Regions from separate parts of the Oceanibaculum nanhaiense genome, predicted to be linked through region 3. Evidence: predicted binding sites of a transcription regulator. Region 3 holds the regulator's gene; each other region holds the start of a gene.
The links. Region 3 encodes PhoB, which activates phosphate uptake and scavenging genes when phosphate is short. Its sites were predicted from a motif close to TNTCATAAAACTGTCA; they were not measured.
Positions count from the first base shown of each region.

Region 1: the regulator PhoB is predicted to act here: its motif matches at 2,722-2,737, upstream of BKM74_RS11450 (Na/Pi cotransporter family protein).
Region 2: the regulator PhoB is predicted to act here: its motif matches at 2,647-2,662, upstream of BKM74_RS14195 (PstS family phosphate ABC transporter substrate-binding protein).
Region 4: the regulator PhoB is predicted to act here: its motif matches at 2,635-2,650, upstream of ugpB (sn-glycerol-3-phosphate ABC transporter substrate-binding protein UgpB).

Region 1 covers NZ_MPOB01000005.1:370,439-375,996, forward strand. The annotation lists gene typA (translational GTPase TypA) at 1-882, shown strand, start outside; gene BKM74_RS11440 (hypothetical protein) at 974-1,243, opposite strand; gene BKM74_RS11445 (solute carrier family 23 protein) at 1,243-2,565, opposite strand; gene BKM74_RS11450 (Na/Pi cotransporter family protein) at 2,839-4,494, shown strand; gene BKM74_RS11455 (SDR family NAD(P)-dependent oxidoreductase) at 4,561-5,274, shown strand; gene BKM74_RS11460 (thermonuclease family protein) at 5,282-5,558, opposite strand, start outside.
Region 2 covers NZ_MPOB01000008.1:32,246-37,803, reverse strand. The annotation lists gene BKM74_RS14220 (LysE family translocator) at 1-91, opposite strand, end outside; gene BKM74_RS14215 (TetR/AcrR family transcriptional regulator) at 161-787, opposite strand; gene queC (7-cyano-7-deazaguanine synthase QueC) at 861-1,559, opposite strand; gene BKM74_RS14205 (6-pyruvoyl trahydropterin synthase family protein) at 1,556-1,924, opposite strand; gene queE (7-carboxy-7-deazaguanine synthase) at 1,924-2,556, opposite strand; gene BKM74_RS14195 (PstS family phosphate ABC transporter substrate-binding protein) at 2,794-3,762, shown strand; gene BKM74_RS14190 (ABC transporter permease subunit) at 3,901-5,558, shown strand, end outside.
Region 3 covers NZ_MPOB01000001.1:175,111-180,668, forward strand. The annotation lists gene BKM74_RS00810 (ATP-binding protein) at 76-1,485, shown strand; gene phoU (phosphate signaling complex protein PhoU) at 1,626-2,336, shown strand; gene phoB (phosphate regulon transcriptional regulator PhoB) at 2,375-3,088, shown strand; gene BKM74_RS00825 (helix-turn-helix domain-containing protein) at 3,171-3,539, opposite strand; gene BKM74_RS00830 (Smr/MutS family protein) at 3,536-4,159, opposite strand; gene BKM74_RS00835 (LutC/YkgG family protein) at 4,162-4,845, opposite strand; gene BKM74_RS00840 (LutB/LldF family L-lactate oxidation iron-sulfur protein) at 4,845-5,558, opposite strand, start outside.
Region 4 covers NZ_MPOB01000001.1:285,345-290,902, forward strand. The annotation lists gene ugpE (sn-glycerol-3-phosphate ABC transporter permease UgpE) at 1-238, opposite strand, end outside; gene ugpA (sn-glycerol-3-phosphate ABC transporter permease UgpA) at 248-1,129, opposite strand; gene ugpB (sn-glycerol-3-phosphate ABC transporter substrate-binding protein UgpB) at 1,240-2,559, opposite strand; gene ada (bifunctional DNA-binding transcriptional regulator/O6-methylguanine-DNA methyltransferase Ada) at 2,790-3,878, shown strand; gene BKM74_RS01370 (transglycosylase domain-containing protein) at 4,246-5,558, shown strand, end outside.

The DNA of each region.
Region 1 (5,558 bases), on a different contig from region 3:
TCGCCGCTGGCAGGCCAGGAAGGCGACAAGGTCACCTCGCGCATGATCCGCGACCGGCTGATGCGGGAGGCGGAAGGCAACGTCGCCATCCACATCACAGAATCCGCGTCCAAGGACGCGTTCGAGGTGGCGGGCCGTGGCGAGTTGCAGCTTGCCGTGCTGATCGAGAACATGCGCCGCGAGGGTTTCGAGCTGTCGATCAGCCGGCCGCGCGTGCTGTTCAAGACCGATCCGGCCACCGGCCAGCGTCTGGAGCCGATCGAGGAAGTCGTCATCGACGTGGATGAGGAATTCTCCGGTTCGGTGGTCGACAAGCTGTCGCAGCGCAAGGCGGAACTGCAGGAAATGCGCCCGTCGGGCGGCGGCAAGCAGCGCCTGGTCTTTCAGTGCCCGTCGCGTGGTCTGATCGGTTATTTCGGCGAGTTCATGACCGACACGCGCGGCACCGGCATCATGAACCGGCTGTTCCATTCCTATGCGCCCTACAAGGGGCCCATCGCGGCCCGGCGCACCGGCACGCTGATCTCCATGGAGACCGGTACGGCGGTGGCCTATGCGCTGTGGAATCTGGAAGATCGCGGCCCGATGTTCATCGATCCGGGCGACAAGATCTATGTCGGCATGATCATCGGCGAGCACAGCCGGGGCAACGACCTCGACGTGAACCCGCTGAAGGGCAAGCAGCTGACCAACATGCGCGCCAGCGGCAAGGATGAGGCGGTAACGCTGACCACGCCGATCCGCATGACGCTGGAAAAGGCACTGGCCTATGTTTCCGACGATGAGCTGGTCGAGGTGACGCCGGAATCGATCCGGCTGCGCAAGCGCTATCTCGATATCCACGAGCGCAAGCGCCACGCCAAGATGGCCGTGGACGCCTGAGCGCGTCAGGATAGGCTGAATAAGAAAACCCCCGGCCGAGGCCGGGGGTTTTTTGTTTCGTGGCGGTCGGCGCGGACCTCTCCAGGCCTCGCTACTCCCGCTTGCCGCCGGTGGCCTGCAGCGCGACGCTGTCGCCGGTGATGACGAAGAGCACGCTGCCGTCCTTGGCCTTGTAGATCCATTGCTCGACCGGGCCGAGTTTCGAGATTTCGTCCGGCCGGCCGAGCTTCGATTCGAGTTCGGCCTTGGTCGAGATGTTCTCCGCCTTCTTCAGGATGTCGGCCTTGCTGGGGTCGCCACAGGCGGCCAGCAGAAGGCCGAGGCCCAGCGCCGCCGCTGTCAGTCCGAAGCGTTTCATCATCACTCCCCCTTGCCATTATTGTAGGGCAGCACGGCGTTCAGGATGACGCCGACAATGGCCGCCAGCGCGGTGCCGGAAAGCTGCGCGATGGTGCCAACATGCACCACCGCCCCGCCAATGCCCAGCACCAGGATGATCGAGACGATGAACAGGTTGCGCTTGTCGCCCAGATCGACCTTGCCCTCGATCAGGGTGCGCAGGCCGGATGCCGCGATGACGCCGAACAGCGCGATGGCCACGCCGCCGATCACCGGCACCGGGATCGATTGCAGCGCCACCCGGAAATCGCCGAGGAAGCCCAGCAGCACGGCGATCACCGCAGCACCGCCGATGACATAGACGGAAAACACCCGGGTGATCGCCAGCACGCCGACATTCTCGCCATAGGTGGTGTTCGGCGGCCCGCCCAGAATGGCGGCCAGCATGGTGGCGAGGCCGTCGCCGGCGAGCGAGCGGTGCAGGCCCGGATCTTCCAGCGTGTTGCGGCCGATGATGCGGCTGATGACGATCTGGTCGCCGATATGTTCGGCGATGGTGACGATGGCGACCGGCACCAGCAGCAGCACGATGGTGGCGACATGCTGCCAGGGCAGGTCATAGGTCACGAAAGGCACGGCGAAGGCGGGGAATTCCAGGAAGCTGGCGGCGGCCAGCTTCGCCTCCATGCCGGTATCGCCCGCCCAGGGCACCAGCCCGGTGAAGGCGGCGATGACATAGCCGCCCAGGATCGCCAGCAGGATTGGCACCACCGCGAAGATGCCGCGCATCACGACGGAGAAGGCGAGTGCCAGCACCAGCGTCGCGGCGGCGACCAGGAAATGCGTGCCGCTGTAGGAGCCGGTTCCCGGATCGTTCGAGGCCATGCTGACCGCGACCGGGGCGAGGCCGAGGCCGATCACCACGATCACCGGGCCGGTGACGACCGGCGGCAGCAGACGCAGCAGCCAGCCGACGCCGAAGCCCTTGATGCACAGCGCCACCACCAGATAGACCGCACCCGCCAGGAACGCGCCCAGCATGGCGCCGGTCGGCCCCAGCGGCTGGCCATCGGGTCCGGGCAGGGCGGCGGCGGCCAGGATCGGCGCGATGAAGGCGAAGGAGGAACCGAGATAGGCCGGGATGCGGCCCTTGGTGATGGCCAGGAACAGCAGCGTGCCGAGGCCGCTGGTAACCAGCGCCACGGACGGGTTCAGCCCGGTCAGCAGCGGGACCAGCACGGTGGCGCCGAACATGGCGAACAGATGCTGCAGGCTGAGCAGCCCCCAGAGCATGGCGCCCGGCTTTTCATGCACGTCGAGGATGGTGGCGTTGCTGTCGCTCATGATCGGCCTTTCGAAAGCCAGGAGTATGGAGGATCGCTCTCGCCATACGGCATCCGGGCGCGGTAGGCAAGTATTGTGGTCTGCATCCTTTCGCGACCCTATTCGTTGATAGGGGCAGCAGGTTTATGCCGCCTCGGCTCTTTTGTTTCCGAAATGTTACATTTTCTTTACAAGATTTGCCGGAAGGGCGTATGAGGAATCGCGAGCCGCCAAACGGGAAACTGGCGAACGGGATTCGGATGGCTCTCCCTCCGCTTACGAGTAATTCAAGCCATGTCGGCGACACAGGTCATCATCACGCTTCTCGGATTCGTCGCGCTGCTGCTGTGGGGCATCCACATGGTGCAGAGCGGGATCCTGCGCGCCTATGGCTCCAGTCTCAGGCGCAGCCTGAACCGCGGGCTGGAAAACCGCTTCAAGGCGTTCGCGGCGGGCTTCGCGGTGACCGCCATCCTGCAGAGCAGCACCGCGACCGGGATGATGGCGTCCTCCTTCGCAGCGGGCCGGCTGGTCGATCTGGTGCCGGCGCTGGCGATCATGCTGGGGGCCAATGTCGGCACCACGGTGATCGTGCAGATCCTGTCCTTCGATATCGGGCTGCTGACGCCGATCCTGATTCTGGCGGGCGTCATCGCCTTCAAGCGCGGCGGGCAGACGCGCACGCGAGACCTGGGCCGCGTCGCCATCGGCCTCGGCCTCGTGCTGCTGTCGCTGCATCTGCTGACCGAAACGGTGATGCCGCACGACATGTCGCCTCAGATGCAGGAGGTGCTGCACCTGCTGACCAGCGATCCGGTCATCACCCTGCTGCTGGCGGCAATCTTCACCTGGGCCGCGCATGCCAGCGTGGCCGCCGTGCTGCTGGTCATGTCGCTGGCGGCGGCCGGCTGGATCACGCCGGTGGCGGCGCTCGCCATGGTGCTCGGCGCCAATCTCGGTAGCGCCTTGAATCCCGTGCTGCAGGCGCTGGGCGGCGACCGGGAGAAGCTGCGCGTGCCGGTCGGCAATCTGCTGAACCGCCTTGTCGGCTGCGCCATCGCCCTGCCGTTGCTGCCTTATGCCGTTGACTGGCTGGAAATCCTGAATGGTGGCCCGGCGCGGCTGGCCGCCAATTTCCACACCGCCTTCAACCTGGCGTTGGCGGCGCTGTTCATCCTGCCATTGCCCCTGCTGGCGATGCTGATGAAGAAGCTGTTCCCGGCGACGGAACGCTCACTCGATCCGGGGGCGCCGCTGCATCTGGACCGTGAGGCCATCGAGAATCCGAGCGTGGCGCTGACCAATGCGGCGCGCGAGGCGCTGCGCATGGCGGATGCGGCCGAACAGATGCTGCGCGGCTCGCAGACCGTGTTCGAAATGGGCGACCGCAAGCTGGTCTCCGAGATCAGCCGGATGGACGACACGCTGGACAAGCTGCATGGCGCGATCAAGCGTTACCTCACCGACATCAGCCGCGAGCAACTGGACGAGGAGCAGAGCCAGCGCCTGTCCGAAATCCTCGCCTTCACCATCAATCTCGAACATATCGGCGACATCGTCGATCGCAACCTGATGGATCTGGCGTCGAAGAAGATCAAGCGGCAGCTCAGCTTCTCCGAGGAGGGGCTTGGCGAAATCCGCCAGATGCATGCCAGGCTGCTGGAGCATCTGAAACTGTCGATCTCGGTGTTTATGGCTGGCGATCTGCGCTCGGCCCGGCAATTGGTGGCCGAGAAGGAGCAGTTCCGCGATCTGGAGAAGCTGGCAACCGAGCGGCATTTCGAGCGGCTGCGCGAGGGTCGGTCGGAAAGCATCGAGACGACCGAGCTGCATCTCGACATTGTGCGCGACCTGAAGCGCATCGAATCGCATATCGCCGCCACCGCCTATCCGCTGCTGGAGCAGCTGGGTGTGCTGCGTCGCAGCCGGCTGACGGAAGCGAAGGGCTGAACCGGCTGACAGCGACCGGCGGATCGTCCTAAACTCGCCTGAGAAGCTTCAGGGAGAGGGACCATCATGGCGGATCGGGAAGTCGCGATAATCGTCGGTGTCGGCGGCGGGTTGAGTGCCGCCTTGGCGCGGCTGTGTGCTGCTGAAGGCATGGCAGTGGCGCTGGCCGCGCGCAACACCGACAAGCTGGCCGGGCTGGTGCGCGAGACTGGCGCCATGGCCGTGGCCTGCGATGCCAGCCAGCCGGGCGATGTCGAGCGGCTGTTCGCCACCGTGGCGGATACGCTGGGCGCGCCCTCGCTGGTGGTGTTCAACGCCAGCCGCCGGGTGCGCGGCCCGATTCAGGATCTCGACTCCGGCGAAGTCCGGGAGTCGCTGCTGACAACCGGCTATGCGGGTTTCCTGGTGGGGCAGGCGGCGGCGCGCGCCATGCTGCCAGCGGGGGCATCTTCGGGCAGTGGCAGCATCTTCTTTACCGGTGCCTCGGCCAGCGTGAAGGGCTATCCGCAATCGGCGCCCTTCGCGATGGGCAAGTTCGCGCTGCGCGGGCTGGCACAGAGCATGGCGCGGGAACTGGCGCCGAAGAACATCCATGTCGCGCATTTCGTCATCGATGGCGGCATCCGCCAGGGCGGGGACGATCCGCGCGGCCCGCAGCGCGGCGTGGACGGGCTGCTGGAACCGGATGCCATTGCGCGCAGCTACCTCGACATGCACCGCCAGCATCGCAGCGCCTGGAGCTGGGAGATCGAACTACGGCCCTGGATCGAGAGTTTCTGACGGCGCCTCAGTCGCACCAGCTCTTGCGGGTGTCGCCGGCATAGGGCCGGGCATGGCCCTCGCCGGCCATCGCCGCTGCCATGTCCTGCCCGTCCGCCACCACGCGGGCCAGGACCCGGCCGCCATATTTATCCAGTTCGATATCATGCAGTTCGATGCGACTGGCCTGCGACAGCAAACTGTTCAGTCGGTCGCGGGCGGCCTGCGCCGCCTGTTTTTCCGCCTCGCAGCGGCCGCGCAGTTCCGGCGCGTCGATACCGGCCAGCCTTACGCTGGTCTCGACC
Region 2 (5,558 bases), on a different contig from region 3:
GCAGAATGGTCGGGCCGGGGATCGCCAGCAGCACGGCGGCGGCGGCAACGAAGGCGAGCCAGTGTTCGACGGAGAAGAGCGCGAGGTCCATGGCCGAATCCTCTGTTGCGGGGAGGATCACTAATCCACAGGCCAAACGACCGTGCAACAGCGGAAATCGCTACTCCGCGACGGCGACCAGATGCGGTGCCTTCTCCCCGCCATAGGCGTGGGTCAGCACATGGATATAGGCGGTGTAGAGATGTTCCAGCCGGTCGAAGGAACCGGCGTCCGAGGTGATGGAGCCGGCGCTGTCCATGATGGCGACGATCTGCACCAGAATGTCGCGGGCCGGCGCGTCCCCGGATATCTCTCCCCGGGCGATGGCCTCGTCGAGTGCTGTCTTTATATAGGCTTCCGCCGTCCTGGAGAAACTGTGCAGCGTCTCCTTCGATTTTTTGCTCAGCACATCGGATTCGAGCCGCATGCGCGAGATGATGCTCCAGGGCCGGCCATCCTTGCCCGGCGGGTTGAAGCGGTTGTAGCGCTCGCGGTTGAACGCCATCATGCGCCGCACGCGTTCGACATAGGGCAGGTTCTCGGCGGTCCAGATCGCCTTCACCGCCACCAGTGTCCCTTCGACATAGTCCTCGATCACTTCCTCGATCAGGTTCTTCTTGGTGCCGAAATGGTAGTGGATGTTGGCCCGCGTGGTGCCCAGCTGTTCGGCGATATCCTTGAAGCGCAGCCCGCGATAGCCGTAATTGATCAGCAGTTCGGTGGCGACGCTCTTGATCCGATCGCGCATGCGCGGTTCCGTTCCGTACTGTTCAGGCTAATAACGCAATGCTGAGGCAGAATAGCAGATATTCCCGCCGCATTCACCCGGCGCGGTAGCGCCGCCAGCCCTCGGCGCGCAGATCGCAGGCCGGGCAGCTGCCGCAGCCATGGCCCCAATCGTGGGTCTGCGTGCGGTCGCCGAGATAGCAGCTGTGGGTAAGCGCGCGCACGATCTCGACCAGCGCCGGTCCGCCCAGCCTTTCGGTCATTCGCCAGGTCTCCGCCTTGTCGATCCACATCAGCGGCGTATGGATGACCAGGCGCTTGTCCATGCCCAGCGTCAGGGCGACCTGCAGCGCCTTCAGCGTGTCGTCGCGGCAATCAGGATAGCCGGAATAGTCGGTTTCGCACATGCCGCCGACCAGATGCTTCATGCCGCGCCGGTAGGCGATGGCGGCGGCGAAGGTGAAGAACAGCAAGTTGCGGCCCGGCACGAAGGTGTTGGGCAGGCCGTTTTCCTGGAAGGCGATCTCGGCTTCACCGGTCAGCGCGGTGTCGCTGATGCTCTTCAGCACGTCCAGCGGCAGCAGGTGATCCTCGCCCAGCCTGCCGGCCCAGGCCGGGAAAGCGGCGGCGATGGCGTCGCGCACCGTGTGGCGGCACTCCAGCTCCACCCGGTGGCGCTGGCCATAATCGAAGCCCACGGTCTCCACCCGCTCGAACCGGTCCAGCGCCCAGGCCAGGCAGGCGGTCGAATCCTGCCCGCCGGAGAACAGCACGAGGGCCGAGCCGCCGGTCATATGGCGGGGCCGAAATAGCGGCAGGTCTCGCCGCTGCTGTCACGATAGACGGCAACGCAGGCGAGGCCCGTTACCTGGCCATCCAGCCGCCGCCAGATCCAGGCGCTCAGATTCTCCATGGTGGCCGGGCCCAGCCCTTCGACCTCATCGAGGAAATGATGGTCGAGCGCCTGCCTGGCATCCTCCATCAGCCGCGACAGCAGGCCCAGATCGACGATCATGCCGGTTTCCGGGTCGGGGGTGCCGCGTACCGTCACCTGCGCGCGGTAGGAATGACCATGGATGCGCCGGCTGGAGTCGGTCTCTATGGCGCGATTCAGCGTGTGCGCCGCATCGAACCTGAATTCCTTGCTCAACTCGAACATCACGGGATACCGATCATCTTGTGGGTCTGCACGCTCAGCCGCCATTCCGGATGGTCGAGGCAATAGGCCACCGCCGCCGCTGTATTCTCCGCCCGCGCCGGGCCGTCCATCGGCTGCAGCCAGAAATGGCCGAAGGGCAGGCTGGCCATCCCGTCCGGCGCCAGCCCCGGCTGCGGATAGACCAGCTTCAGCTCGTCGCCGCTCTTCAGTACCCAGTCGGCCCCTGCCTTCGGGCTGACGCAGATCCAGTCGATGCCGGGCGGCGGCTCCAGCGTGCCATTGGTCTCGATGGCGATCTCGAAGCCGCGCGCATGAACCGCATCCACGAGCGCGCTGTCAAGCTGCAACAGCGGTTCGCCGCCGGTGAACACGACATAGCGTCGCGGCTCATCCGCGCCCCAGCAGGCGGCGATGGCATCGGCCAGGGCATCGGCATCGCGGAACTTGCCGCCGCCCGCGCCATCGGTGCCGACGAAATCGGTGTCACAGAACTGGCAGATCGCGGCGGCGCGGTCTTCCTCGCGCCCGGACCACAAATTGCAGCCGGCGAAGCGGCAGAACACGGCGGCCCGGCCGGCCTGCGCGCCCTCACCCTGCAGGGTCTTGAACAGTTCCTTCACCGAATAGGTCATGGGGCCACTTTCTGCCGGTTGCCGGCGATTCCGGCAAGGGTGGATGATTCCGCCGAATGGTTGGAGAGAGTCCGCGCAATGTCATCGTCGTGTCACAAAACCGCAACGCAAATAGGCTAAGAAACGGGGGCGACCAGGACGGTTTCAGCCTGATGTTTTGGCGCGCAGGGAGTCGATGCGGCGCCCTTCGTACAGACTGCAACCGCGATGTTACTCAGGAAGATGGAGCATTATAACATGAAGAAGTTTTCTGCCGCGCTGGCTGTTGCCGCCGGCCTGATGATCTCGACCAGCGCTTTCGCGCAGGGTGTCGACCCGAACCTGCCGTCCTACAAGCCGACCAGCGGCGTTTCGGGCAGCCTGAAGTCGATCGGTTCCGACACGCTGAACAATCTGATGACGCTGTGGGCCGAGGGCTTCCTCGCGCAGTACCCGAACGTGAAGATCGAGATCGAGGGCAAGGGTTCCTCCACCGCGCCGCCCGCGCTGATCGCCGGCACCTCGCAGTTCGGCCCGATGTCGCGTCCGATGAAGTCGAAGGAAATCGACGAATTCGAGAAGAAGTATGGCTACAAGCCGACCCCGGTCCGCTCTGCCGTGGACGCGCTGGCCGTGTACGCGCACAAGGACAATCCGGTCAACTGCCTGTCGATGCAGCAGATCGACGCGATCTACTCGAAGACCCGCAAGGGCGGCAATTCGTCCGACATCACCACCTGGGGCCAGGTTGGCGCCACCGGCGAGTGGGCCAATGTGCCGATCTCGCTCTATGGCCGTAACTCTGCCTCGGGCACCTATGGCTACTTCAAGGAAGTCGCGCTGTTCGACGGTGACTACAAGGACAGCGTTAAGGAGCAGCCGGGTTCCTCCACCGTGGTTCAGGGCGTTGCCTCCGACAAGGGTGGCCTCGGTTATTCCGGCGTCGGCTACAAGACCGCCGACGTGAAGTTCATCGAGATCAAGGGCTCTGACGGCAAGTGCTACGGCCCGAACGCCCAGAACGCCTATTCGGGCAACTACCCGATCGCGCGTTTCCTGTACATCTACGTGAACAAGAACCCGAACCAGGCGCTCGATCCGGTTCGCGGCGAGTTCATCCGCTACATCTACTCGAAGCAGGGTCAGGAAGCGGTCGTGAAGGACGGCTTCTTCCCGGTCAATCAGGGCCTCGCCTCTGAGGATCTGAAGGCCTTCGGCCTGATGTAATCGACTGAGGTGCGGGCGGCGGTGAACGCCGCCCGCATTTCTTTCTTGATCCGGTAAATTCTTTTATCCCTTTCTTTCTGAACTCCGGCGTTCCGCCTTTCCGGCGGGCGTCGTTCTGAAATCGGGCTGAGGGTTATCATGGCCAGCGATGCCAACGACGCTTCCAACGGAACCGGCAAGACCGCTATCGGCACGGTCCGCCGCCGCAAGGCCACCAGCGCCAGCGTTCTGGTTACCGACAAGATCGCGGACTGGGGCATCACCATCGGCGGGCTGATGGTGATCGTCGCCGTGTTCGGCATCATGATCTTCCTGGCCCAGGTGGTGGTGCCGCTGTTCCAGGGCGGCGATCTGGAGACGACACGCAGCTATAGCGTGACGCCCCCAAAGCCGCTGGCCTGGACCAGCGTCGATGAGTACCAGACGATCGGCATCCGGATCACGGCCGATGGGCAGGTCTCAACCTTCCATCTGGATACCGGGACCGCGCTTGACAGTGTGACGCTCGATTTCGGCGGTGCTGTCGCCACCGCCGTCGGGGCCACGGATAAGCGAAATAATATTGCTTTCGGCTTCGACGATGGCACTGTCCGCTTTGCCGTCATTGAGCCCAAGGTCGAAATCCTGACCGGCGACTCGCTGCCGGTTGGCGCCAGGGAGCTGAACGACCGCGACCTGACCGATGGCACCGCCGTCTATTCCCGTATTCCCGGCAATCAGCTGCGCCGGATTTCGCTGGGCGCCAGGGTGGACGAGCCACAGACGATTTCCGAGGCTGGCGAAGCGATCATTGCGATCGATTACCGGACCGGCGGCACGGTCGAGCGACCGACCCGCTCCTTCGTCACCATCGATGCGTCGGGCGTCGCGCGGATCAGCCGTACCGAGACCCAGATCAACCTGCTGACTCGCAAGGCCACGACGCGCGTCCTGTCCTCGACCTTGCCGGAATTGCCGGCCGGTATGCAGGTGACCAACGTTCTTCTGACCGGGCAGGCCGATCAGGTCTATGTCGCTAACGAGACCGGCGATATCTACCGCTATGACACCCGCGATTTCGCGGCACCGCGCCTGGCCGAGAAGTTCGATGCCTTCCCGGGCGAGCAGCGTCTGACGGTGATGGGCTTCCTGAATGGCGAGCAGGGGCTGATCGCAGGCGGCTCTGAAGGGGCCGTGCGCGTGTTCTACCGGCTGCAACCGGAAAATGCCGGCACGGAGGATGGCTACAAGCTGATCCTGATCCGTGAGCTGGAAGCGCATGACGCGCCTGTGGTCAACTTCGCCTCCAGCCAGCGCAACAAGTCGCTGGTGACGATGGATCTGAACGGCAATGTCTGGTTGCGCCATAACACCAGCAACCAGACATTGCTGAAGCTGAAGCGCGAGCCGCTGTCGGACGAAGGCACGCAAATGCTGCTGGCGCCGCGCAACGATGCGGTTCTGGTGGCGGATGCCGGCGGTCAGGTGAATTTCTGGTCCTTCTATGTGCCGCATCCCGAGGTGACCGCCCAGACCATCTTCGGCAAGGTCTGGTACGAGGGCTATCTTGAGCCGACCTACACCTGGCAGTCCTCCTCCGGCACTGACGTGTTCGAGCCGAAATTCTCGCTGACACCGCTGATCTTCGGCACGCTGAAGGCGACGGTCTACTCGCTGATCTTCGCCATTCCGATCGCGCTGTTGGGGGCGATCTACACGTCGGAATTCCTGCACAGCCGCATCCGTTCGACGGTGAAGCCGGTCATGGAGATGATGGAATCGCTGCCGACCGTGGTGCTGGGCTTCATCGCCGCGCT
Region 3 (5,558 bases):
GGCGGTTGACCGGCGGCATCCCTACGGGCCTATGCTGTAAAGTCAGTTTCAGCCTTCCGCCAGCCCGAGGCCCCCATGCCCGCATTCCGGCCATCGCGATCCGCGATCGTCAAGACCAGCCTGCTGCTGTCGCTGCCGGTCGGCATGGTGCTGCTGATGCTGGTGGCTGGTGGCCTGTTGAATGGCTGGCCCGCTCTGCTGGCCTGGGCCGTCACTCCCGGTATCTTCGCCCTTCTGGTGCAGCGCCATTTCGAGCGCATCGCCCGGCTGGAGGCGACGGTGGAAGGCGGATCGGCGGATATCGAGCCCAACAGTCCGCTTGCACCGCTGGCCGGTCGCATCGAATCGCTGCACCGCGCACATGCGGAAAGCCTCGCCGCCCTGCGGCAACGTCTGCATGCCGCCCATGTGGCGCTGGAATCGTTGCCCGATCCACTTTTTCTGATCGATGCCGAAGCGACCATCGTCTCCACCAACCGGGCCGCCCGAGAGATTTTCGGCGAGGCGCTGGCGGGCCGCGCCGTGGCCAGCAATCTGCGCCATCCGGAAGTGCTGAAGGCGGTGGAATCGGCGCTGGAGCAGCGGCGGGCGCGCACGGTCGAGATGACCATGCTGGTCCCGATCGAGCGCAGCTTCGCGGTCAGTGTCGAGCCCCTGTCCGAGCCGGGGCCGGACAACAGCCAGGCATTGATCCTGATGCACGAGCTGACGGCCATGAAGCGCACCGAGCAGATGCGCGCCGATTTCGTCGCCAATGCCAGCCATGAGCTGCGCACGCCGCTGTCCACGCTGGTCGGCTTTATCGAAACGCTGCGTGGCCCGGCCAAGGACGATCCAGAAGCACATGAACGCTTCCTGGAGATCATGCACGAGCAAAGCCTGCGCATGTCGCGGCTGGTGAATGACCTGTTGTCACTCTCCCGTATCGAGCTGAACGAACATACCCCGCCGCGGGGGCTGGCCGACCTGTCGCGCATCCTGGCCAGCGTGAAAGCCACGCTCGACATGCAGGCCGCAACCAAGGACATGGCAATCCAGCTCGAGCTCGAGGCCGGGCTGCCGCCCGTCACCGGCGACGAGGACGAGCTGGCGCAGGTTGCGCAGAACCTGATCGACAATGCGACGAAATATGGCCGGCCCGGCACCCCGATCCGCGTGGTGGCGCGACGGGCCGACAGCGTGCCGGCGGCGTTTCCGAAAGCGCCTCACGGCGCTGTGCTGATCCGCGTCCAGGACCAGGGCGAAGGCATTCCGCGCGAACATATTCCGCGTCTGACGGAACGGTTTTATCGGGTAGACAAGGCGCGCAGCCGCGATCTTGGCGGCACCGGCCTTGGACTGGCCATCGTGAAGCATATCGTCAGCCGCCATCGCGGCGCGCTGGCCGTCGAGAGCCAGGTCGGCAAGGGCAGCACTTTCACGGTCTATCTGCCGGTCGCCTCTCCTGCGGCCATCTCTGGTCCAGCGCCCGCTCCGGCCGCCTGAATGCCCGGGTGGCGAACCCGAATTCCGCATCGATGTAATAAAAATGTCACCAAAACGTAGTATTTATGCCGTGCAAGCCCGGTATTGATAAGCCCAAGCGCACGGTCCGCTGACGTTCTTGCCCGTGGAAAGGAAGTTTCATGCCCACCCATACCGTTAAGTCCTTCGATGAAGAGTTGAAGCGGCTGATGAATCTGATCTCACAGATGGGGGGGCTGGTCGAAACTCAGGTCCAGGACTGCATTCTGTCGCTGGCAAAGCGGGACAGCAATATCGCCGAGCGGGTGATCCAGGGCGACCTGAAGATCGACGGGCTGGAATATGATGTGAACGATCTGACCGTTCGCATGCTGGCGTTGCGCCAGCCGCTGGCCGAGGATCTGCGCCGCGTCGTCGGCGCCCTGAAGATTTCCGCGGATCTGGAGCGCATCGGAGATTATGCCGCCAACATCTCCAAGCGCGCGGTCGCGCTGAACCAGCTGCCGCCGGCGCGGCCGGCGGCCGGCATTCCGCGCATGGGCAAGATGGTCCAGCAGATCCTGAAGGAAGTGCTGGACGCCTATGTCGAGCAGGATGCCGAGAAGGCCCTGCTGGTGTGGCGCCGGGACGAGGAAGTGGACGAGATGTACACCAGCCTGTTCCGCGAATTGCTGACCTACATGATGGAAGACCCGCGCAACATCACGCCCTGTACGCATCTTCTGTTCATGGCGAAGAACATCGAGCGCATCGGCGACCATGCCACCAACATCGCCGAGACGCTGTATTACCAGGTGACCGGCCGGCCGCTGACCGCCGAGCGCCCGAAGGGCGACACCAGTGCTTTCACCGTCATCGAGCCAGAGAGCTGACGCACGCGGCTTGAAGCATTTCCCATCGCCTGCCGAGAATGGACCACACCATGAAGCCGTTGATCCTGATTGTCGAAGACGAGGCCGCGATCGTCACGCTGCTGAGCTACAATCTGGAGCGCGAGGGCTTTCAGGTTCTCGAAGCGCGCGATGGCGAGGAAGGGCTGCTGCTGGCCACCGAACGCCGGCCTGACCTCATCCTGCTCGACTGGATGCTGCCGCTGCTGTCCGGCATCGAGGTCTGCCGCCGGCTGCGCCGCACGCCACAGACCCGCAGCATCCCGATCATCATGCTGACAGCCAGGGGTGAGGAAGGCGACCGGGTGCGCGGCCTGAATGCAGGCGCCGACGATTATGTCACCAAACCCTTCAGCCCCAGCGAGCTGCTGGCGCGCGTCCGTGCCGTCATGCGCCGAGCCCGGCCGTCCGCCGATGCGGAGACGCTGCGCTGCGGCGACATCGTGATGGACATCGCCGCCCACAAGGTGAAGCGCGGGGACCGGGATGTGCATCTGGGGCCGACCGAATTCCGCCTGCTGCGCCATTTCCTGGAGCATCAGGGCCGGGTGTTCTCCCGCGAGCAGCTGCTGGACTCGGTGTGGGGGGCGGATGTCTATGTCGAGCCGCGCACCGTGGATGTGCATATCCGCCGGCTGCGCAAGGCGCTGAACGAGGAAGCCGAGGGCGATCCGATCCGTACCGTGCGCTCCGCAGGCTATGCGCTGGACGCCGTCGCCCCGCAATATGCCTGAAGTCCGGCCACTGCCTTTCCATGGCAGGCCGCTATATAAGAAATTAATGTAAAATACGAATATATTGCCGTTTATCGGCCTGTCATTCCGATTTCCGGTGCTTCTCTTCGACCTGCGACAGCAGCGATACGAGCGCCTCCTCATCGAGGTCGGCAATGTTCTTCGACAGCCGATGCGCCAGCCTGGTGGCCGTCGGCGACAGGCCGGCGGTATCGATAACCACGCGCGGATGGGAAATCTCCGCCAGGTGATGCAGCGCTTCCGCATCATCCCAGATCAGCCCGAAATAGCCGCAGATCTGATGGATCAGCCCATCGGTGGGCTGGCCGCGATGACCATGCTCAAGTGCCGAGAGATAGGCCGAGGAGACCTGCAGCGCCGCCGCCATCTCCTTCAGCGTGATTCCGCGCCCGGCGCGCAGTGCCCGCAGCTTTTCTCCGAACGGCGTCATGTCCCCTCCCGCACCCGGCGCAGCAGGACATAGAGCGCGCCGCCACCGCCATCCTTCGGCTGGGCATGGGCGAAGGCCAGCACCTTCTCCCGGTTGCCGCCCTCATTCAACCACCGCGGCACCTCGCGCTTCAGCACGCCCGCCTCGTAGCGGCCGAAATCATCGCGCCTCGTTCCCTTGCCGGTGATCACCAGGACACAGCGCAGCCCGCGCGCCTGCGACCGCGCAACAAACCCGTTCAGCGCCGCATGGGCGGCATCCTGGGTCATGCCGTGCAGATCGATGCGCGCCTCGATGGCGACCTGGCCGCGCTTCAGGCGCATCTGCGTGCGCTTGTCGAGGCCCGGCGCGCTGTCATGCTTGAGAGCGGGCAGGGTCACCGGCGCCTTTACCGGCGGCGCAGCCGGCTGCGGCAGCGGATCGTCCTTCGGCACCCGGCCGCGCTTGCGCTTGGCCGGGGCAACGCCCTCGGCCATCGGCGCCGCCGGAACCGCCTCGACATCGGGCGGCAGCTCGAACGCGCTCAGACGGCGCTTGGCCTCGGCGGGCAGCGGCTTGGCATCTTTTACGACCTGGCGGAAAAGCTCAGCCTCGTCCTTGCTGGCGCGCCGCCGGACCATGCCTAGCCGTCGATCAGGACGATGTGCAGCCGGCGTGGTCCGTGGGCGCCCATCAGGATTTTCTGCTCGATATCGCCGGTGCGCGACGGGCCGGTGATGAAATTCACCGTGCGCGGCATCGTGTCCTTGTCCTGAATGTCGCGCAGCCGCGTCCAGCCATCCTCATAGGAACCGACGATCTGGCTTTTCTTCAGCACCACGATATGGGTCTCGGGCAGCAGATTCAGCGTCGTCGGGCTGTCCGGGCCGGAGGTCAGCATCAGCGTGCCGGTCTCGGCGATGCCGGCAAGCGCCGGCGTGACGCTGGCCGTATCCGGCTCTTCCGCCCTGCCGGTCTTGATCGTCAGCGTCGGGCGCTTGCCCCAGGGCAGGCCGGAGAGCCACGCATCGGGCGCGACACGCAAATCGGCCGGCAGATTATGCTGGGCCAGATACTCGGCGATGGCATCGGGCACTTCCTGCGCGCTGGCAACCTGGCTGATGGTGGTCTGCACGCCCTCCGCCATCTCGACAAACAACGCCACCTGCGCCTCATGCGGAAGCTGCGCGCGCTGCGGGATGAGGTTGGGCCTGTGTTCCGCGATCCGCGTCTCCAGCGCGTCGGCTGGTTCGCCTTCCAGCGCACCACGGCCAAGGGAGCGGCGGATACCGGCCAGGATCTGGTCGCGCGGCGACATGTCGGGCATCAGGCGGCTCCCTTCTTGTCGCGATAGAGCTGCTGGAAGGTTCGGCCCTGCGGCGCCGGCATGTCGCGCACCGAGGTCCAGCCGCTGGCCAGCGGCAGGCTCCTGAACCGGCCTTTGCTGCGACCGAAGCGGCCGAGCAGCCCCATGGCGAGACCCGTCACCCGCTGATAGAGCACCGGGCGCTTGGCAAAAAACGCCCATAGGCCGAGGCCAGCGCGATAGGGTGCCGGCGACAGCTTCTTCTCGAATTCCCGCTTGCGCCAATGCCGCATCATCCGCGGCAGCGGAATGCGCATCGGGCACACGCTCTCGCAGCGGCCACAGAAGGTGGAGGCGTTCGGCAGGTGTCCGGCCTCCTCGACCCCGACCAGGGTGGGTGTCAGCACCGCCCCCATCGGCCCCGGATAGACCCAGCCATAGGCATGGCCGCCGACCGCGCTATAGACCGGGCAGTGATTCATACAGGCAGCACAGCGGATACAGCGCAGCATCTCCTGGAACTCGGTGCCCAGCATGCCGCTGCGGCCATTATCCAGCAGCACCACATGGAACTGTTCCGGCCCGTCCAGATCCTCCGGCCGCTTCGGACCGGTGGAGAAGGTGGTATAGACCGACATTTCCTGCCCGGTGGCCGACCGCGCGAGCAACCGCAATATGGTCGAGGCATCCTCCAGCGTCGGCACCACTTTTTCCAGACTGGCCAGTACAATATG
Region 4 (5,558 bases), 110 kb from region 3:
GGCTGTTCAGCATCATCAGCCCGACCGGAATCACCTTGCTCGACCCTTCGAACAGGGCGCGGCTGTAATTCTCGATCATGTGCGGGCCGGGCACCAGCGGCAGCGGCGGGCGCATGATTTCGCCCTGCGTCACGGTGGAGGCGACGAAGGTGATGTAGAGCGGAAAGGCGACGATCGCGATCCCGCTGAGCAGGATGATGTGGCTGAGGATCGTCAATCCGGGGCGGCGTTCGATCATGGCGCGCTCCTAGTAATGCACGCGGCGTTCGATATAGCGGAACTGCACGACGGTCAGCGAGATGACGATGGCCATCAGGATGACCGACTGCGCCGCCGAACCGCCGAGGTCGAGGCTGACGAAACCGTCGGAGAACACCTTGTAGACCAGCGTCTCGGTCGCCTTGCCGGGACCGCCCTGCGTGGTCGCGTGGATGATGCCGAACGTGTCGAAGAAGGCATAGACGATGTTGACGACCAGCAGGAAGAAGGTGGTCGGCGACAACAGCGGGAAGATGATCGTCCAGAACCGCCGCGACGGGCCGGCGCCATCGATGGCGGCCGCCTCGATCAGCGATTTCGGGATCGATTGCAGCCCGGCCAGGAAGAACAGGAAATTGTAGCTGATCTGTTTCCAGGCCGCGGCGAAGACGATCAGCCCCATCGCCTGCTCGCCGTTCAGCACATGGTTCCAGTTATAGCCGCTCTGCTTCAGCCAGTAGGCGATGATGCCGATCGACGGGTTGAACATGAACATCCACAGCACGCCGACAATGGCCGGCGCCACGGCGTAGGGCCAGATCAGCAGCGTGCGGTAGGCATCTGTGCCCTTGATCACCCGGTCGGCCATCACGGCCAGCACCAGCGCCATGCCCAGCGACAGCAGCGTGACGGAGACGCTGAACACTGCCGTGGTTTTGAAGGAGCCGAAATAGAGCGGGTCGCGCAGCAGATTCTCGAAATTCTCGAACCAGACGAATTCGCTCGACAGGCCGAACGCGTCCTCGATCAGAAAGGATTGGTACAGCGCCTGGCTGGCCGGCCACAGAAAAAAGACGGCGGTGATGACCAGCTGCGGAAAGACCAGCATCAAGGGCAGCAGGGTCTGGCGAAAGACGACGCGTTTTTCCATCTGGGCGGTCTGATCTGGAGTGCGGGGCGATCCGGAGGCGGTTTATTAACGACCAGGACGGCGCATCGCAAGGATGCGCCGTCCCAGGCCGATATTGAGCGTGAGCGGTGTTACTTGTTGGCCCGCTCGAAGCGACGCAGCAGCTCGTTGCCGCGTGCGACCGCGCTGTCCAGCGCTGCCTGGGCGGTCTTCTGACCGGCCCACACGCCTTCCAGCTCTTCGTCGATGATGGTGCGGATCTGGTCGAAGCTGCCCAGACGCAGGCCCTTGGAATTGTCGGTCGGCGCCTTGCCGGTCATCTGCTTGATGGCGATGTCGGTGCCCGGGTTCTTCTCGTAGAAACCCTGCTTCTTGGTCAGCTCATAGGCCGCCGGGGTGATCGGCAGGTAGCCGGTGTTCTGGTGCCAGTGCGCCTGCATTTCCGGCGAGGCCAGGAAGTCCAGGAAGGTGGCGACGCCCTTGTACTCTTCCTTGGAATGGCCGGCCATCACCCACACCGACGCGCCGCCGATGATGGTGTTGTAGGGCGCACCCTCGACCTCGGCGTGATAGGGCAGGTTGCTGATCGCGAACTCGAACTTCGCTTCCTTCTTCACACCGGCATAACCGGCCGAGCTTTCGAACATCATGCCGCATTCGCCGCTGCGGAAACGGGCACCGGCCTCGTTGCGGCGGCCGGCATAGATGAACTTGCCTTCCTTCGCCCACTTGCCGAGCATGTCGATGTGCTTCACCTGCAGCGGACCGTTGATGGTCAGCTCGGTGTCCATGCCCATCATGCCGTTTGCCTTGGTGGCCAGCGGCACATTGTGATAGGCGCTGAGGTTCTCCAGCTGGGTCCAGGACTGCCAGGAGACGGTCATCGGGCACTCGACGCCGGCGGCCTTCAGCTTGTCAACGGCGGCGCCGACCTCGGTCCAGGTCTTCGGCAGCGACATGGTGTCGATGCCGGCCTTCTTGAACAGGTCCTTGTTCACATACATGACCGGGGTGGAGCTGTTGTACGGGAAAGACAGCATCTTCCCGTCCAGCGTGCTGTAATAGCCGGTCACGGCGGAGAGATAGTTCTTCGGGTCGAACGGGAAGCCGTTCTCGTTCATCACCTCGTACACCGGCTTCACGGCGCCCTTGGCGGCCATCATGCTGGCGGTGCCGACCTCATAGACCTGCAGCAGGTGCGGCTGCTGCTTGGCGCGGAACGCGGCGACGCCGGCGTTCAGGGTCTCGGAGTAATTGCCCTTGTTGGTCGCGACGACCTTGAAGTCCTTCTGCGAGGCGTTGAACTTCTCAACCTGGCCCTCGAGAATTTCGCCGAGGCGGCCGCCCATGGCGTGCCACCACTGAATCTCGGTCTGCGCGCTGGCGGCGCTGGCGCCGGTGAGCGCGGTGGCGATCACGCCAGCGGCGAGTGCAGTTTTGCGGATAATCATGAATAGTCCCCCCTTATATGGGCCCGTCAACGGTAAGCTGGAGCCCTCTTGTAGGCGCAATTCATTATGCTCTCACGACAGTTTTGTGAAGCTTTTATTACGAACACGCGAACTGTAAGGCCCGTCCGCGGCAGGGATTCCGCCGCAAGCTTCGGATAGTGAAATATCGCGCGAAGCGTCAGATTAGCGCCGATAACAGGCGATTAACAGGCGATGGCGAGGAGGCGATCATGCGGACCGAACGGCAGGTAATTGTGGAGCAGGCGGATGAAGCGGCACGCTGGCTGCAGGTTCTGGCGCGCGATGGCGCGGCTGACGGTCATTTCGTCTATGCGGTGCGCTCGACGGGAATCTATTGCCGGCCGAGCTGCTCCAGCCGCAAGCCCAAGCGCGAGAATGCCTGTTTCTATGACCTGCCGGAGGCGGCTGAACAGGCAGGGTTCCGGGCCTGCAAACGCTGTCGGCCGGAACAGGCGCCTTCCGCGGACCCGCGCATGGCCGCGATGCGGCGCGCCTGCCGGCAGATCGAACAGGCGGACCATGGCGCGGGGCAGGCGGCACCCGATCTGGAAACCCTGGCGGCGGCCGCCGGGCTCAGCCCGTTTCACTTTCAGCGGCTGTTCAAGCAACTGGTCGGGGTGACGCCGAAGCAATATACGGAAGCGCGGCGGCAGGCGCGGCTGCGCCATCATCTGCGCAAGGGTGAGGCCGTCGGCAGCGCGCTCTATGGCGCCGGCTATGGCTCCAGCAGCCGGCTTTACGAGAAGGCGGGGGATTATCTCGGCATGACGCCGGCGGTCTACCGCAAGGGCGGCGACGGGATGACGCTGGGCTATGCGCTGGCGGAAACGCCCTTGGGCCTGCTCTATGTGGCGGCGACGGAACGCGGCCTCTGCGCGGTCGGTCTTGCCGATGACGCGGCGGAGGCGCTGGCAGACCTCGCCGCCGAATTTCCGAAGGCGATGCGCGTGCCGGACCAGCAGGGTCTGGCGCCGGCGCTGGCGGCCATCCTGGCGCATCTGGGGGGCCGCAGCCCGCATCTCGACCTGCCGCTCGATATCCGGGCCACCGCTTTCCAGCATCAGGTGTGGGAGGCGCTGCGGGCCATTCCGCGTGGCGAGACGCGCAGCTACAGCGAGATCGCGGCGGGGCTGGGCCGGCCAGAGGCGGTGCGTGCCGTGGCGCGGGCCTGTGCCACCAATCCGGCAGCGCTGGTCATCCCCTGCCATCGCGCGGTGCGTCAGGACGGCACGCTCGCCGGCTATCGCTGGGGGATCGATCGCAAGCGTCGCTTGCTGGCGCAGGAACGCAAGGTTTGACATTGGTTCAATTTTTTCTAATAATACCTTGAAATTAATGTCTATCTTTATCGGCAGTTAAACCAAAGACTCAGGACCAGCGATTTTGAAGGCTTTCCAGGCTTTTGGGGCGCTGGATCAAAGCCGTTCCGAGTAATCGGACTTATTGATCCAGACGAACCGGAAGGTATTTGGCATGCTTCTCTAAAGCATGCTAATGGTGAACCGAGAGTGGAAAGTTCGGGGCTCCATGGCGAGAAAACGAACACCGGAACGGGGACGCGCCGAGACACGACACCAGCGCAGGAAAAGCGCCGGTGCTTCTGCCCGAATCGGAATATTCGGCTTTTTACTAAAATGGTCTTTGGTTTCGGTCGTCTGGTTGTCGGTGCTGGTTGCCGGGGCGGTCGGTTACTTCGCCTATCAGCTGCCGGACATTTCCGCCCTGAACGAGCAGGCGCGCCGGCCCAGCGTCCAGCTCCTCGCCGCCGATGGCGGCGCCTTCGCCAGTTTTGGCGAGGTTTATGGCGAAACCCTGCCGGTGAAGACGATGTCTCGGCACCTGCCGCGTGCTGTCATCGCCATTGAGGACCGCCGTTTCTACGATCATTTCGGTGTCGATCTGTTCGGCCTTGCCCGCGCCAGCATCGCCAATTTCCGCGAAGGGCGGGTGGTGCAGGGCGGCAGCACGATCACCCAGCAGCTGGCCAAGAACCTGTTCCTGACCTCGGAGCGCAGCTTCGATCGCAAGATAAAGGAACTGCTGCTCGCGCTTTGGCTGGAGCAGAAATTCAGCAAGGACGAGATTCTCGGTATCTATCTGAACCGGGTCTATTTCGGCGCCGGCACCTATGGTGTGGATGCCGCTTCCCGGCGTTATTTCGGGCGCAGCGCGCGCGACCTCGATCTCTATCAGGCGGCGATGCTGGCCGGCCTGCTGAAGGCGCCTTCGCGCTATAACCCGTCACGCGACAAGGCGCAGGCCGACGCCCGCGCCCGGCAGGTGCTGGCGAGCATGGTGGATGCCGGTCTTGCCGATTCGGCCGCCGCCGCCCGCGCGGCGAAGCAGGGCACCACTATCGCGGCGGGGGCGCGCGGCGGCGATGGCGCGCGCTATTTCGCCGATTGGGTGCTGGATCGCGCCATGGGCTATCTTGGCCATATCGACCGCGACATCACCATCGTCACCACGTTGGAACCGGCGCTGCAGCGCGCGGCGGAGGATACGCTGAAGCTTGCGCTTGTCCGTGACGGCAGCGCCGCCAGGGTCGGGCAGGCATCGCTGGTGGCGCTCGACCTCGATGGCGGGGTGCGCGCCATGGTCGGCGGCCGGGATTACGGGCAGAGCCAGTTCAACCGCGCGACTCAGGCCCAGCGCCAGCCCGGCTCGGCGTTCAAGCCGATTGTCTATCTGGCTGCCCTGCAGGCCGGCTGGGAACCGACGGACAGCATCGAGGATCAGCCGATCCGCATCGGCGACTGGAGCCCGGCCAATTTCGATGGACGGCACCACGGTGTGGTCACGCTGGCCGACGCCTTCGCCCAATCCTCGAACGTCGCGACCGTGCGGCTCGCCGAACGGGTTGGCCGGTCGCGGATCATCGAGGCCGCCCGCCGTCTCGGCCTGTCGGGCGAACTCGCCAATCATCCCAGCCTGCCGCTCGGTGTGAACGAGGTCAGCCTGCTGGAGCTTACCGGCGC